Methylomagnum ishizawai: one gene and its partner. The protein of the gene in region 1 interacts with the protein of each later gene in a pairwise test. Links are inferred from orthologs where the notes say so. Each region holds a gene or a part of one and is shown in the gene's direction. Other genes may lie near its edges.

Region 1 (8,036 bases):
GCCGAGGTCGCCAGCGTCGGCGGCTTCGTGCGGCAATATCAAGTGGTGGTCGATCCCCGCAAGCTGCAAGCCTATGGCATCGCCTTGGGCGAGGTGGGCCGGGTGATCGCCGCCAGCAACCGCGACGTGGGCGGGCGGGTGGTGGAAATGGCCGAGACCGAATACATGGTGCGCGGCCAGGGCTATCTGCGTGGCATCCGCGATATCGAGGATTTGGTGGTGAAGGCCGAGGGCGGCACGCCGGTCCTGATCCGCGATGTGGCGCGGGTCGAACTCGGCCCGGACGAACGCCGCGGCATCACCGAATTGAACGGCGAGGGCGAGGTGGTGTCCGGCATCGCCATCGCCCGCTACGGCCAGAACGCCCTGGACGTGATCGACCATGTCAAGGCCAAGCTGGCCCAACTCGCGCCCGGCTTACCCGCCGGGGTGTCGATCCAGCCGGTGTACGACCGCTCCGTGTTGATCCTCAAGGCCATCGCCAACCTCCGCGACAAGCTGTTCGAGGAAAGCTTAGTGGTGGCCTTGGTCTGTGTGGTGTTCCTTTATCACGTCCGCAGCGCCCTGGTCGCCATCGTCATGTTGCCGGTGGGGGTGTTGATCGCCTTCATCGTGATGCGTTGGCTGGACATCAATTCCAACCTGATGAGCCTGGGCGGCATCGCCATCGCCATCGGGGCCATGGTCGATGCCGCCATCGTGATGATCGAGAACGCCCACAAGCACCTCGAACGTGCCGGACCCGGCGCCGACCGCCTGGAACTCATGATCGCGGCGGCCCGGGAGGTCGGCCCGGCGCTGTTCCTCAGCCTCTGCGTGATTACCGTGTCGTTCCTGCCGGTGTTCGTGCTGGAGGAGCAGGAGGGCCGCTTGTTCAAGCCCTTGGCCTTCACCAAGACCTTCGCCATGGCGGGGGCCGCCTTGCTGTCGGTGACTTTGGTGCCGGTGCTGATGGTTTGGTTCATCCGGGGCCGGATCGTCCCGGAACATGAAAATCCCATCAACCGGCTGTTGATCTGGCTGTACCGCCCGGTCATCGAGACCGTGTTGCGCTGGCAGAAGCTCACCCTGGCCGTGGCCGTGCTGGCGCTGGCGGCGAGCGTCTATCCCGCCTCCAGGTTGGGCAGCGAGTTCATGCCCACGTTGAACGAGGGGACTTTGCTGTTCATGCCCATGAGCCTGCCGGGGTTGTCGGTGACCCAGGCGGCGGCGATCATGCAGACCCAGAACCGCATCCTGAAAACCTTCCCCGAGGTCGAGTCGGTGTTCGGCAAGGCGGGCCGCGCCGCCACCGCCACCGATCCCGCGCCCTTGGAAATGTTCGAGACCGTGGTCAACCTCAAGCCGGAGGACCAATGGCGGCCCGGCCTGACCCTGGACCGGCTCATCGCCGAGATGGACCGGGCGACCCAGCTACCGGGCGTCACCAGCGCCTGGACCCTGCCGATCAAGAACCGCATCGATATGCTGTCCACCGGCATCCGCACGCCCATCGGCATCAAGGTGTTCGGCAAGGATTTGGCGGAAATGGCGCGGCTCGCCACCCAGATCGAGGCCGTGGTCAAGACCGTGCCCGGCACCGGCAGCGCCTACGCCGAGCGCATCACCGGCGGCTATTACCTCAATATCGAGCCGGACCGGCTGCAATTGGCGCGGCACGGCCTCGGGGTCGGCGATTTCCTGGAGGTGATCGCCACGGCCCTGGGCGGCGAGACCGTGACCACCACGGTCGAGGGCCGGGAGCGCTTCGATGTGATCGTGCGCTATCCCAGGGAACTGCGCGATTCGCCGCAGCGCATCGCCTCGGAAGTGCTGGTGCCGACGCCCGCCGGGGCCATGGTGCCCTTGGGGCAATTGGCGCGGATCGGCCTGGAGCGTGGCGTCCCGGTTATCCGCACCGAGAACGCGCTGTTGTCGGCCTATGTGTTCGTGGATATCCGCGACCGCGATATCGGCGGCTATGTGGCGGAAGCGCAGCGGGCGGTGCTGGAACGGGTGAAGTTCCCGCCCGGTTATTACGCCACCTGGAGCGGGCAGTTCGAGTACATGGAGCGGGCCAAGGCCAAGCTGGCGCTGGCGGTGCCGCTGACCGTGTTCATCATCTTCCTGCTGCTGTATCTGAATTTCCGCAGGTTGACCGAAACCCTGATCGTGATGCTGTCCTTGCCCTTCGCCTTGATCGGCGGGGTGTGGCTGTTGTATGGCTTGGGCTATCACCTGAGCGTGGCGGTGGCGGTGGGGTTCATCGCCCTGGCCGGGGTGGCGGCGGAAACCGGCGTGGTGATGCTGATTTATCTGGACCAGGCGCTCGGCGCGGCGCGGGCGCGTTGCGGGCGGGAGGGGCGGGCGCTGCGGGCCGCCGATCTCTACGCCGCCATCCGCGAGGGCGCGGTGGACCGGGTGCGGCCCAAGATGATGACCGTGGTCGCCATCATGGCGGGCTTGCTGCCGATCATGTGGGGGACGGGGACGGGTTCGGAGGTCATGCGCCGCATCGCCGCGCCCATGGTGGGCGGGATGTTGTCCTCCACCGTGCTGACCTTGGTGGTGATTCCGGCCTTGTATGCCTGGGTGAAGGGGCGGGGGTTGCCCGTCCGTCCGGGCTGAGGCTCCGCTCAGTCGCGGGGCAGGCGCAGGCGTTCGGCCATGGACCGCATCACCGCCAGGGCGAAGTTCGGCGTTTGCCGCACCAGGAATTGGAAGCGCTTTTCGTTGATCGGGGCCAGTTTGGAATCCATCGTGGCGATGGCCGTGGCGCTGCGCGGGCCGCGGTCGATCAGGCCGATCTCGCCCAGGAATTCGCCCGGCCCGATCAGGTTGACCGGCTTGCCACCGACGAAGACTTCCACTTCGCCTTCCAGCAGGACGTACATGAGACCGTCGGAATCCTCGCCTTCCGAGAAGATCGCCGTCCCGGCCGGGAAGGTTTCGACGCTGTCGGTGTTCTTGAATAAATCGATGTGCATGGCGGTCCCGTTCTGGAGGACTGGAGTGCGATGGACCGGAGTGTACCAGCCCCATTCCCGGCCCGCCACGCGGGAGCGATGGACGGCGCGGGGTGGAATCCGGGCGGGGCCGGGGCCGCTTCGTGGCATACTGGTAAGCGTTTTCCACAACCTCCCGACCGACACCGCCATGTGCCAATTGCTAGGCATGAATTGCAACGTCCCCACGGATATCTGTTTTTCCTTCGAGGGTTTCCAACTGCGCGGCGGGCTGACCGACCATCACCGCGATGGTTGGGGCATCGCCTTTTTCGAGGGCCGGGGCTGCCGGGTGTTCCTCGATTCCAAGGCCACCATCGAATCGCCGGTCGCCGAATTGGTACGGCGCTATCCGATCCATTCCACCAATGTCATCGCCCATATCCGCAAAGCCACCCAGGGCCGCATCGCCCTGGAGAACAGCCATCCGTTCCAGCGCGAGCTGTGGGGCCGCTATTGGCTGTTCGCCCATAATGGCAATCTGGAAAACTACGCGCCCGCGCTGTCCGGCGATTACCGCCCGGTGGGCGATACCGACAGCGAGCGGGCCTTCTGCCATATCCTCGACACCTTCCGCCGCGAATTCCCCAACGGCCCGCCCGACGAGATCGCCTTGTTCGGGGTGCTGAAGCGGCTCTGCCAGGACATCGCCGCCCATGGCACTTTCAATTGCCTGCTGTCGAACGGCGACGCTCTCTACGCCCATTGCTCGACCCAGTTGCATTATCTGGTGCGCCAAGCCCCGTTCAGCTGCGCCCATTTGGTGGATCAGGACGTGACCGTCGATTTCAGCCAGCTCACCACGCCCGAGGACCGGGTCGCGGTGATCGCCACCTTGCCGCTCACCGACAACGAGGCCTGGACGGCGCTGCGGACCCATCAGTTGGTGCTGTTCCGGGATGGCGTTCCGGTCGAGGGTTTGTAGGCCGGGCCGCGTCAATCGGCTTCCGGTGCCTCCTCCTCGAACTCCCCCGTCCCGTCCGCGTCCGCGTCCGCCGATAGCGTTTCCCGGACATGGCGGAACAGCGCCCGCGCCGCCCGTGGCGCTTGGCCCGCTTGGCGCTCGCGCTGGCCGTCGCGGACCAATTGCCTGAGTTTCTGGCGGTCGGCTTCCGGGTATTCGGCCAGGAATTCGTTCACGGCGGCGTCGCCCCCGGCCAGCATCCGTTCGCGCCAGCGCTCGCAGGTGTGTTGCAGGCGGACGGCGTCGGCACTGACCACTTTCAAATCGGCCAAGGCTTGGCGGATGGGTTCGGGGTCGAGGTCGCGCAGCAGCTTCCCGATGTATTTGCGCTGGCGGCGCAGTCCGCCGTGGGCGGTGATGGTCTGGCCCAGCCGCACCGCGTCCAGGAGTCCGGGGGGCAGGTCCAGCCGGGCGAGTTGCTCGGGGGGGAGTTCGATCAGTTCCTGGCCCAGGTCGTGTAGCGCCGCGCTGTCGCGCTTGAGTTGGGATTTGCTGGGGGGAAGCTCGGGTTCGTAATCATCGGGATCGTCCGTCCACATAGGTTGGTCCAAAGGGTTCGCTAAGGGCTGGCAACTATAGCACCGCTCGTGCTGGGCGGCGGACATGAAAAAGCCCTTGCCCCGTAAGGGCAAGGGCTTGGTTTCCGGGACAGGCGTCGAGCCGCGCCCCGATGGTGGACGAAGCTAGGGTTTAGTGTTTCCAGCCATACCATCCCCCCCAGCTGGATTTATCGCCCGATTTGTCATCGGACTTGTCATCCCAGCCGGACTTGTCGTCGGATTTGTCATCGGACTTATCGTCCCAGCCGGACTTGTCATCGGATTTGTCATCGGACTTATCGTCCCAGCCGGACTTGTCATCGGATTTATCGCCCGATTTGTCATCGGACTTATCGCCGCAGCTACCCGCGCCCGATTTATCCCCGTCCTTGTCATCCGACTTGTCGCCGGATTTGTCATCGGACTTGTCCCAAGATTTATCGCCATCCTTGTCGTTCCAACTGGATTTGTCGCCGGACTTATCGCCCCAGCCGGATTTGTCGCTGTCCTTGTCGTCGGACTTGTCCCAGGATTTATCGCCCGATTTGTCGTCGCCGTACTTATCGCCGGAACCCGTGTTGCCACTGGAACACGGATCGTGGTCGTGTTCGCAGTCGCTGCTGGAGCCGCCACCGGATTTGTCGCCGTCCTTGTCATCCGATTTATCGCCCCAGCCGGATTTGTCATCATCCTTATCGTCCGATTTATCGCCCCAACTGGATTTGTCGCTGTCCTTGTCGTCGGACTTGTCGCCCCAGCCGGACTTGTCGCCGTCCTTGTCGTCGGACTTGTCGCCCCAGCCGGATTTGTCGCCGTCCTTGTCGTCGGACTTGTCGCCCCAGCCGGATTTGTCACCGTCCTTGTCGTCGGACTTGTCGCCCCAGCCGGATTTATCACCGTCCTTGTCGTCGGACTTGTCGCCCCAGCCGGATTTGTCGTCGTCCTTGTCGCCCGATTTATCGCCGTCCTTATCGTCGTCGTCCTCGTCGCAGCCATTGGAGCCCTTGGTGTAGAACCCGGCATCCACGGTCGTCAACGCCTGCCCTATCGCCAGGGTGTAGGCGGTGGTGCGACCCGTGGTCTGGATCAGGTCGCTGTCGATGCCGTCGTCCGCGCCCACGTTCGCCACGGTGAGGGTGTAGCCGCCTGGGGTTTGGAAGCCGACTTCGTAGCAGCCCGCCACCAGCCCGGTGAAGGCGTATTTGCCATCGGAGCCGGTGTTGGTGGTGCGCAGCGCGGCGGTCGAACCGCAGTTATAGAGGCTGACCAAGACGCCCCCGATGCCCGCCTCGCCACTATCCTGCAAGCCGTTCTGGTTGGCGTCGTTCCACACGAAGTCGCCCAGGCTGGCGGTGGCCGGTTGCAACCCGGCATCCAGGTCGTTGTAGGTCTGGCCCGAGGTCAAGGTGACGCACTGGGTGACGCCGCTGGCGTTGGCGTCGCTGTCCAGCGCTTCGTTGCCGCCCAGGTTGGCGGTGGTGAACACCGGGTAGGTGGCGTTGGCGTAGACGCGGATGTAATAGCTGCCCGGCGCGATATTCGGGAAGCCATAGAGGCCGTCGGTGCCGGTGTAGGTGGTTCCCTTGAGGGTGTTGCTGGTGCATTGGTACAGCTCCACCTTGAGGCCGACGAGGCCGGTTTCGCCGCCGTCCTGGATGCCGTTGCCGTTGGCGTCGTTCCAGACCCTATCGCCCAGGTTGGCGGGCGGCACATAGCCGAAGTCCACCGTGCTGTCGTAGCTGCTGTTGGTCGTCAGGGTGACGGCGCTCGGGATGTTGTTGCTATCGACACCGCGGTCGCCGCCCACCAGGGCGGTGGTCGGGATATAGCCCAGCGGCAGGGTGGAACCGTCCACCTCGACGCTATAGCTGCCCGTGCAAAGGCCGCTGAACTGGTAATAGCCGGGGTTGGTGTTGGTGTAGGTCTGCTCCGTGTAGATGAGGGTGCCGCTGCTGTCCTTCAGGTTGACGGTGACGCCGTTGATGCCGGTTTCGCTGGCATCCTGGAGGCCGTTCTGGTTCTTGTCGGCCCAGACGTAGTTGCCGATCTTGGCGAGGCAGGGCGGTTTGTAGCCGAAATCGATGCTGAGGTCGCTGGCGTTGTCGGAGGCCAGGGTGACGCTGGCCGGGCTGCCGTTGCTGTCCACGCCCCGGTTGCCGCCCACGTTGTTCAGCGTGGGGACGAAGCCGGGCGGCAGGCCGGTGGGATCGACCACCACGGTGTAGGTGCCCGCGCAGAAGCCCCGGAACTCGTAGTAGCCAGGTTTGCCGGTGGAACCGCCGGTGCCGGTGATATCGGTCGCGACGATATTGCCCAGGCCGTCCTTCAACTGCACGGTGATGCCGTCCAGGGCCGGTTCGGTCGAGTCCTGGAGGCCGTTCTGGTTGTCGTCTTCCCAGAGATAGTCGCCGATGACGCCGGAGCAGGGCGACAGGAAGCCGAAGTCGATATCTTGGGCCGTGCTGGTGTCGGTTCCCAGGCTGACCGTGGCGGGGCTGCCGTTGCTGTCCTGGTTGGTGTTGTTGCCCTGGACCGATGGCGCCGCGGTGTAGTCGGTCGGGAGGCTGGCGGTGTCCACTTCCACCGTGTAGTTGTCGGCGCACAGGCCGTTGAACTGGTAGTAGCCGTCCTGGCTGCCGGGACCGCCGGGGCCGGTCACGGTGGTGGCGACGATGGCGCCAGTGGAATCCTTGAGGTTGACGGTGATCCCGTTCATGCCGGGTTCGCCCGCGTCCTGGATGCCGTCGCGGTCGAGGTCGTGCCAGACGTAGTCGCCGATGTTGCCCTTACAGGGGGAGTTGTAGCCGAAATCCAGGGTTTGGTCGCCGCCGTTGTTGAGGGTGAACACCACCTGGGCCGGCTGCGGGTTGCTATCGACCGTGCGGTTGCCGCCGACACTGACCGGACTCGCCACCAGATCGGGGTTGAGGGTGGTTTCGTCGACCTTGACGTAGTAGGTGCCCGCGCACAAGCCGGTGAACTGGTACAGGCCGTCCGGGTTGCCGGAGCCGCCCGGATTGGTGATCGCCATCGCGATCTGGTTCTGGTTGGCGTCGAGCAGCAAGACCTTGACGCCGTTGATGCCGGGTTCGCCCGCGTCTTGGATGCCGTCGCGGTCGAGGTCGTTCCAGACGAGGTTGCCGAGCGTGCCGGTGCAGGGCGGCTTGTAGCCGAAATCGACGCTTTGGTCGCTGCCGCTGTCGCTCGCCAGTGTCACCGGGGCAGGATGGCTGTTGCTGTCCAGGCTGGCGTCGCCACCGACATTGGTGGTAGTGGCGGTGAAGTTGGCCGGGACCGTGGTGGCGTCCACTTCGACCAGATAGCTGCCCGCGCAACGTCCGGAGAACTGGTAGTAGCCGGATTGGTTGTTGGGACCGCCGGTGCCGGTGGTGGCGGTGGCCAGGATGGTGGTGCCGGTGCTGTCTTTCAGGTAGACGGTGATGCCGTCGAGGCCGGGTTCGCCGCCGTCCTGCTTGCCGTTGAGGTTGGTGTCTTGCCAGACGAAATCGCCGATGCTGCCGGTGCAGGGCGGGGTATAGCCGAAGTCGA
Region 2 (5,457 bases), 4.1 Mb from region 1 along the record:
GGTCGAACAGCACATTATCCAGTTTGGGATCGCCATGGACCACGCGCGGAATCAACTCGCCGCGTCGCTTGGCTTGTTCCAGCACGTCCAGGCCATCGCGCCGCGCCGCCACGAAATCCAGGGCCGCCCGTAGCGCCGCCCCGTCCGCCGGGCGGGGCCGGGCGGCGATGGCGTCGAAGCGGGCCAGATATTGGGGCGCGATATGGAAGCCGGGCAGGGTATCGCGCATCGAAGCGGGATCGATGCCGCCCGCGAGGACGTGGAAGCGGCCCAAGGCCCGGCCCACGGCCTCGGCCTGGGCGGGATGGTCCAGCCGGGCCAGGGTGCGGGAATCCTCGATGTAATCCAGCGCCCGCCAGTATTCCCCGGTCCCGTCGCGGTGGAAATCCGCGCCGTCCACCGTGGCGAGGAGTCCGGGCAGGCGCAGGGGGTGGGCGGGCGTGTTGGCCCCGGTGCCACGGAGATGATCGGTCAGGATGCGGAGGTTGGCCATGATCGCCACGGGATCGGGGAACACCCTGGCGTTGATGCGTTGCAGGACGAAGCGGCGACGGGCGGTCGCGACCAGGAAGGTGGCGTTGATGAGCCCCCGGCCCAGGGGTTCCACCGTGGCGATGGGTTCGGGCGCGAACCGCGCGGCGGCTTGGAAGGGCGGGGAACCCAGGTCGGGTGGGGTGGTCGCGGGGCCGCAGGGGGAGGGGGTCATGGTTCGGGTTTGCCGGAGACGAGTCCGAGTTTTTCGCGGGTCTTGTGTTTTTGCCGTTCGCTCTTGCGCAGCAGCAGGTAGAGCGCCCCGGCCCCGCCGTGATAGCGCTGGGCGCTGTGGAAGGCCATGACTTCCGGGAACATCGGCAGCCAGCGGGCCAGGAAGCTCTTGAGGACCGGGCGTTGTTCCTTGTTGTTGCGGCCCTTGCCATGGCTGATGAGGGCCAGCCGCACATCGTGGCGCAGGCAATCCTGGATGAAGCGGTGGACTTCGTGGCGGGCTTGCTCCACGTTCAAGCCGTGCAGGTCGAGCATGGCCTCGATATCGTAGCCGCCGCGTTGCAAGCGCCGGAACACGCCGTTCTGGATGCCGCCGCGCTTGAAACTGAGGATGGCTTCCGGGTGCAGCGGCTCGACGAACACGGTGGGCAATTGGTTCTCGTCGAACAGCCCGGCTTCGCGCTGGGCCGCTTCGCGCCGGTAGTCCTGGCCGGGCGTGGGCGCGGTGCGCGGCTTGGACAGGGCGAGGCCGGGGGTGGACAAGGGCTCGACATCGGCCATTTCCTGGCGGAACAGTTCAAAGTCCTCGGGGGGCATGGGCGGTTTGGGCATGGGCGCCGATGGGTTCGCGGGAAGATATTGTCCAGAGGATAACAAAATTCGGTGGTGGCGGGAGCGTGGTCCGCGCCGCCGGGCCGGTCGGACGGGGTCGGCTCAAACCCTGCTGGCCCGGCAGCAGGACATCAGCAAACCCTGTCCCATTCCTTCCAAGCCGGGCCGTATCGATTGTCTACGCTGTGGCGCTCGGCGGTGGTTCCTGGCGCGGAACCACCGCCTTTTTTATGCCCGTGGCGGATGGGCCGGGGTGCCGCGCCGGGCGGTTTTCCCAAGGCTCCACAGCAAGGCTGGACCGAACAGCCAGAATGTCGCCGGTTCCGGTACCGCGACCGGATCGGGCAGGCTGCCCGCGAACAGGAAATTATGGAACTCGATGTTGCCGTTGAAGGATTCGGCCAGCAGTTGCCCGTACATTTGCCCGTAACCGCCGGACACGCTGGCCCAGGGAGCCAGGATGGAGCCGTTCGGGTTCTTGCTGCCGGCCAGGTTCAGCGAGCGGGAATCGAAGAAGTTGTAGATGACGTGGGTCGGGTCGATGCCGTGCAAGGTGACTTGGCCGTTCTGGAAGGTCTGCCCGGTGCCGCTGACGTTGATGAGGACGGTGGAACCGGCGGGGGCGTAGATATCGACGGAGTTGGTATTGGTGATGGTGCTGCCGCCGAGGTCGAACACGTTCAGCACGGTGTCGCTGCCGGTGAGGGTGAGGCTGCCGTAATTGTTGGTCGCGCTGCCGTTGGCCGCGAGCGAATCCCAATAAGTGGACAGGGTTTGGTATTGCGTGCGGGCGGCGGCGAAATCGATCAGGGTTTGCGAGAACACGCCGCCGGTGGCGGTGAAACTGCTGAGCGAGGCGTGTGCGGCGTAGATCGCGCCGTTCTGGCCGCTGCCGACGCCGCCGTTGCTGGCGGTCAGGTTCCCGGCCACCAAGCGGGCCGGGTTGGGGGACGTGGCGGGATTGCCGGTGATCCTCGAAGCCACCGAGTAATTGCTGACGTTGACGGCCCCGCCTGCTGCCAGATTGCCCTCGGTATCGGAGTTGGCGCTGGTGAAGTCGCCGAACAAGAAGGCGTTGTAGCTGGCGGCGGGACCGGCGAGGGCGGCGGCCTGGGCGGTCGAGAAGCCCAGCCAGAGGAGGGGCAAGGCGAAGGCGATACGCATAAGGGGACTCCTGTGGGGTTTCCTGTGGTGGCGATGTTTTTTATATCTATATGAATCCGATGGCGTTTTGGGTCCGCCATGGGAGGATGGTAGACAATTTCCCGTCCGATAGCCAAGGCGATTGTGACAGGTTGGATTGACGGGCGGGTCCTTGGCCCGTGGGCGGCGGGCCTGGGCGCGGTTCGATGGATTGAGCCCGGCTAACCCGCCCTGGCACAGGTCCAAATCTCCACCTTTTCCACCCCCGCCCGCCGTAGGGTCCGCGCCAATTCGGTCGCGGTGGTGCCGGTGGTCAAGACATCGTCGATCACCGCTACATGCCGGTAGGCGAGGTCCGGCGCGGTCTGGAACGCCTGGTGGAGGTTCAGCCGCCGCTTCCTGGCCGAGTCGAGCGAGGATTGCGCGGTGGTATCGCGCACCCGGCGGCAGGCGTCCGGCGCGAGCGGAATCTCCAGGCGGGCCGAGACGAAGCGGGCGATTTCCAGCGCTTGGTTGAAGCCGCGTTTCCGCAAGCGCCGGGGATGCAAGGGCACGGGAATCAAGGCTTCGGGCGGATCGGCCCGGCCTGCGAGGCTGTCCGCCAGCAGCGTCCCGAGCAAGCGGGCGCAGGCTTGCCGCCGGGCGAATTTCAGCCCCTTGACCAGGAAACCGGCCGCGTTATGGCCGTGATAAAGCAGGGGCGCATGGGCGGCGCTGTAGACCGGCGGGTGGATTTGACAGCGTCCGCACCAATGCGGCGCGTCCGCGGCCAGGGGCAAGGCGCAGCGCGGACAGGCCACGGCGATGCGGGGCAGGTCGGCGGCGCAAGCCGGGCACAGGTCCAAGCCCATCTCGCCCGGATCGCCGCATAACAGGCAAGTGGGTGGATACAGCCATTCTTGTATAATACGCGGCCAGTTGTCCGCGCCGACCCCCTGGCCGAGTTGACGGACCCGCGCCCAAGCCGCCCGAACGATCATTCCCGGAGTCCCCATGCGAGAAAATTCCACCTCAAACTTCAAAGGCTGGCACGACCACCCGGTCGCCGAAATCCGCCATGATTGGCGCGTGGAAGAAGTCGAGGCCCTGTTCGCCCTGCCGTTCAACGATTTGGTCTACCGGGCGCAGACGGTACACCGCCAGCATTTCGATCCCAACCAGGTGCAAATCAGCAGCCTGCTCAGCATCAAGACCGGGTCGTGCGCCGAGGATTGCGCCTATTGCCCGCAAAGCGCCCGCTACGACACCGGCTTGCCCCGCGAAGAATTGATGCCGGTGGAACAGGTCTTGGCCGCCGCCCGGACGGCCAAGGCGCAAGGGGCCAGCCGTTTCTGCATGGGGGCGGCATGGCGTAGTCCCAAGGACCGCGATATTGAGCGGGTCTGCGCCATGATCGATGGCGTCAAGGCGCTGGGTTTGGAAACTTGCGTCACCCTGGGGATGCTGAGCGATGGCCAGACCCAAAGGCTCAAGGACGCCGGTTTGGATTTCTACAACCATAACCTCGACACTTCCGAGGAATATTACTCGGAAATCATCAGCACCCGCACCTACCAGGACCGGCTGGACACTTTGGACCGGGTGCGGCAGGCGGGTATCGGCGTATGTTGCGGCGGTATCGTCGGCATGGGCGAGGGCGACCGCGACCGTGCCGGACTCCTGGTCCAACTCGCCAACCTGCCCAAGCACCCCGAGAGCGTGCCGATCAATATGCTGGTCCAGGTCGAGGGCACGCCCTTGGCTGGAACGGAAAAGCTCGATCCCTTCGTGTTCATCCGTACCATCGCCGCCGCCCGCATCATGATGCCCGCAGCGCGGGTGCGGCTGTCGGCGGGCCGCAGCGATATGAGCGATGAAATGCAAGCCTTGTGCTTCCTGGCCGGGGCCAACTCCATTTTCTACGGCGAACGGTTGTTGACCACCGGCAATCCGGTGGCCGAAAGCGATCAGCGCTTGTTCCGGCGCTTGGGGCTGCGGATGTCGGGTCTCGGCGTCCAGTGAGGATGGATTTGCGCGGGGAATTACGCGCCCGGTTGGCCGCCCTCGAACGGGATGGCTTGTACCGCCGCCGCCGGGTGCTGGAAGGTCCGCAGGGCGTGGACGTGGTGGTCGAGGGGCGGCAGCGGGTGAATTTTTCCGGCAACGATTATTTGGGGCTGGCGAATCATCCCGAGGTGGTCGCGGCCTTGCGGCGCGGTGCGGAGGACTACGGCGCAGGGGCTGGCGCGGCGCATCTGGTGTCCGGCCACGGTCGGGCGCATCACGCCCTGGAAGAGGAACTGGCCGAATTCACCGGGCGCGAGCGGGCCTTGCTGTTTTCCACCGGCTATATGGCCAATCTCGGGGCCATCACCGCCTTGGCCGGGCGCGGCGACACCGTGTTCGAGGACCGGCTGAACCATGCCTCGCTGCTGGATGGCGCGTTATTGTCCGGGGCGCGGCTCAAACGCTATCCCCATGCCGATGCGGCGGCGTTGCGGCAATCCTTATCGGCGGGATCGGCGGGCGATGCGTCCACCCGGTTGATCGTCAGCGATGGGCTGTTCAGCATGGATGGCGATGTGGCCCCGGTCGCGGAACTGGCCGCCGTGGCCCGCGAGTTGGACGCGGTGCTGATGATCGACGATGCCCATGGCCTGGGCGTGCTGGGCGGGCGGGGCGGCGGCGTGTTGGAACTGGCGGACCTGGGACAGGACGCGGTGCCGGTCTTGGTCGGCACCTTGGGCAAGGCGTTCGGGACGTTCGGGGCGTTCGTCGCGGGCTGCGCGGAGTTGATCGAATATCTTATCCAGCGCGCCCGTACTTATCTCTATACCACGGCCTTGCCGCCCGCTATGGCGGAAGCGAGCCGTGCCGCCCTGCGCTTGGCCCGCGAGGAATCCTGGCGGCGCGGGCATCTACACCGTTTGATCCAGCGCTTCCGGGCCGGAGCCGGACAATTGGGGCTCGTCTTGATGCCCAGCACCAGCCCGATCCAACCCGTGGTCTTGGGCGCTA

What was found.
Region 2: the proteins of B9N93_RS20230 (region 1) and bioB interact in binary tests that used the Escherichia coli proteins (3 or more experiments, as listed by UniProt). The link is inferred for Methylomagnum ishizawai from one-to-one orthologs.

What each region holds. Positions count from the first base shown.
Region 1 is NZ_FXAM01000001.1:4,488,940-4,496,975, reverse strand. Bases 2,053-5,022 are described here. They hold B9N93_RS20230 (class II glutamine amidotransferase), read left to right. Parts: upstream 2,053-3,135; coding sequence 3,136-3,909; downstream 3,910-5,022. Other genes in these bases: B9N93_RS20220 (SdrD B-like domain-containing protein), read right to left, coding at 4,639-5,022; yjgA (ribosome biogenesis factor YjgA), read right to left, coding at 3,921-4,487; B9N93_RS20235 (cyclic nucleotide-binding domain-containing protein), read right to left, coding at 2,616-2,966; B9N93_RS20240 (efflux RND transporter permease subunit), read left to right, coding at 2,053-2,607. Also shown: more of B9N93_RS20240, read left to right, coding at 1-2,052; more of B9N93_RS20220, read right to left, coding at 5,023-8,036.
Region 2 is NZ_FXAM01000001.1:437,425-442,881, forward strand. Bases 2,533-5,457 are described here. They hold bioB (biotin synthase BioB), read left to right. Parts: upstream 2,533-3,453; coding sequence 3,454-4,461; downstream 4,462-5,457. Other genes in these bases: B9N93_RS01825 (ComF family protein), read right to left, coding at 2,682-3,440; bioF (8-amino-7-oxononanoate synthase), read left to right, coding at 4,464-5,457. Outside these bases: B9N93_RS01810 (phosphotransferase enzyme family protein), read right to left, coding at 1-706; DNA endonuclease SmrA, read right to left, coding at 703-1,302; B9N93_RS01820 (choice-of-anchor A family protein), read right to left, coding at 1,546-2,481. UniProt on the Escherichia coli protein: Catalyzes the conversion of dethiobiotin (DTB) to biotin by the insertion of a sulfur atom into dethiobiotin via a radical-based mechanism.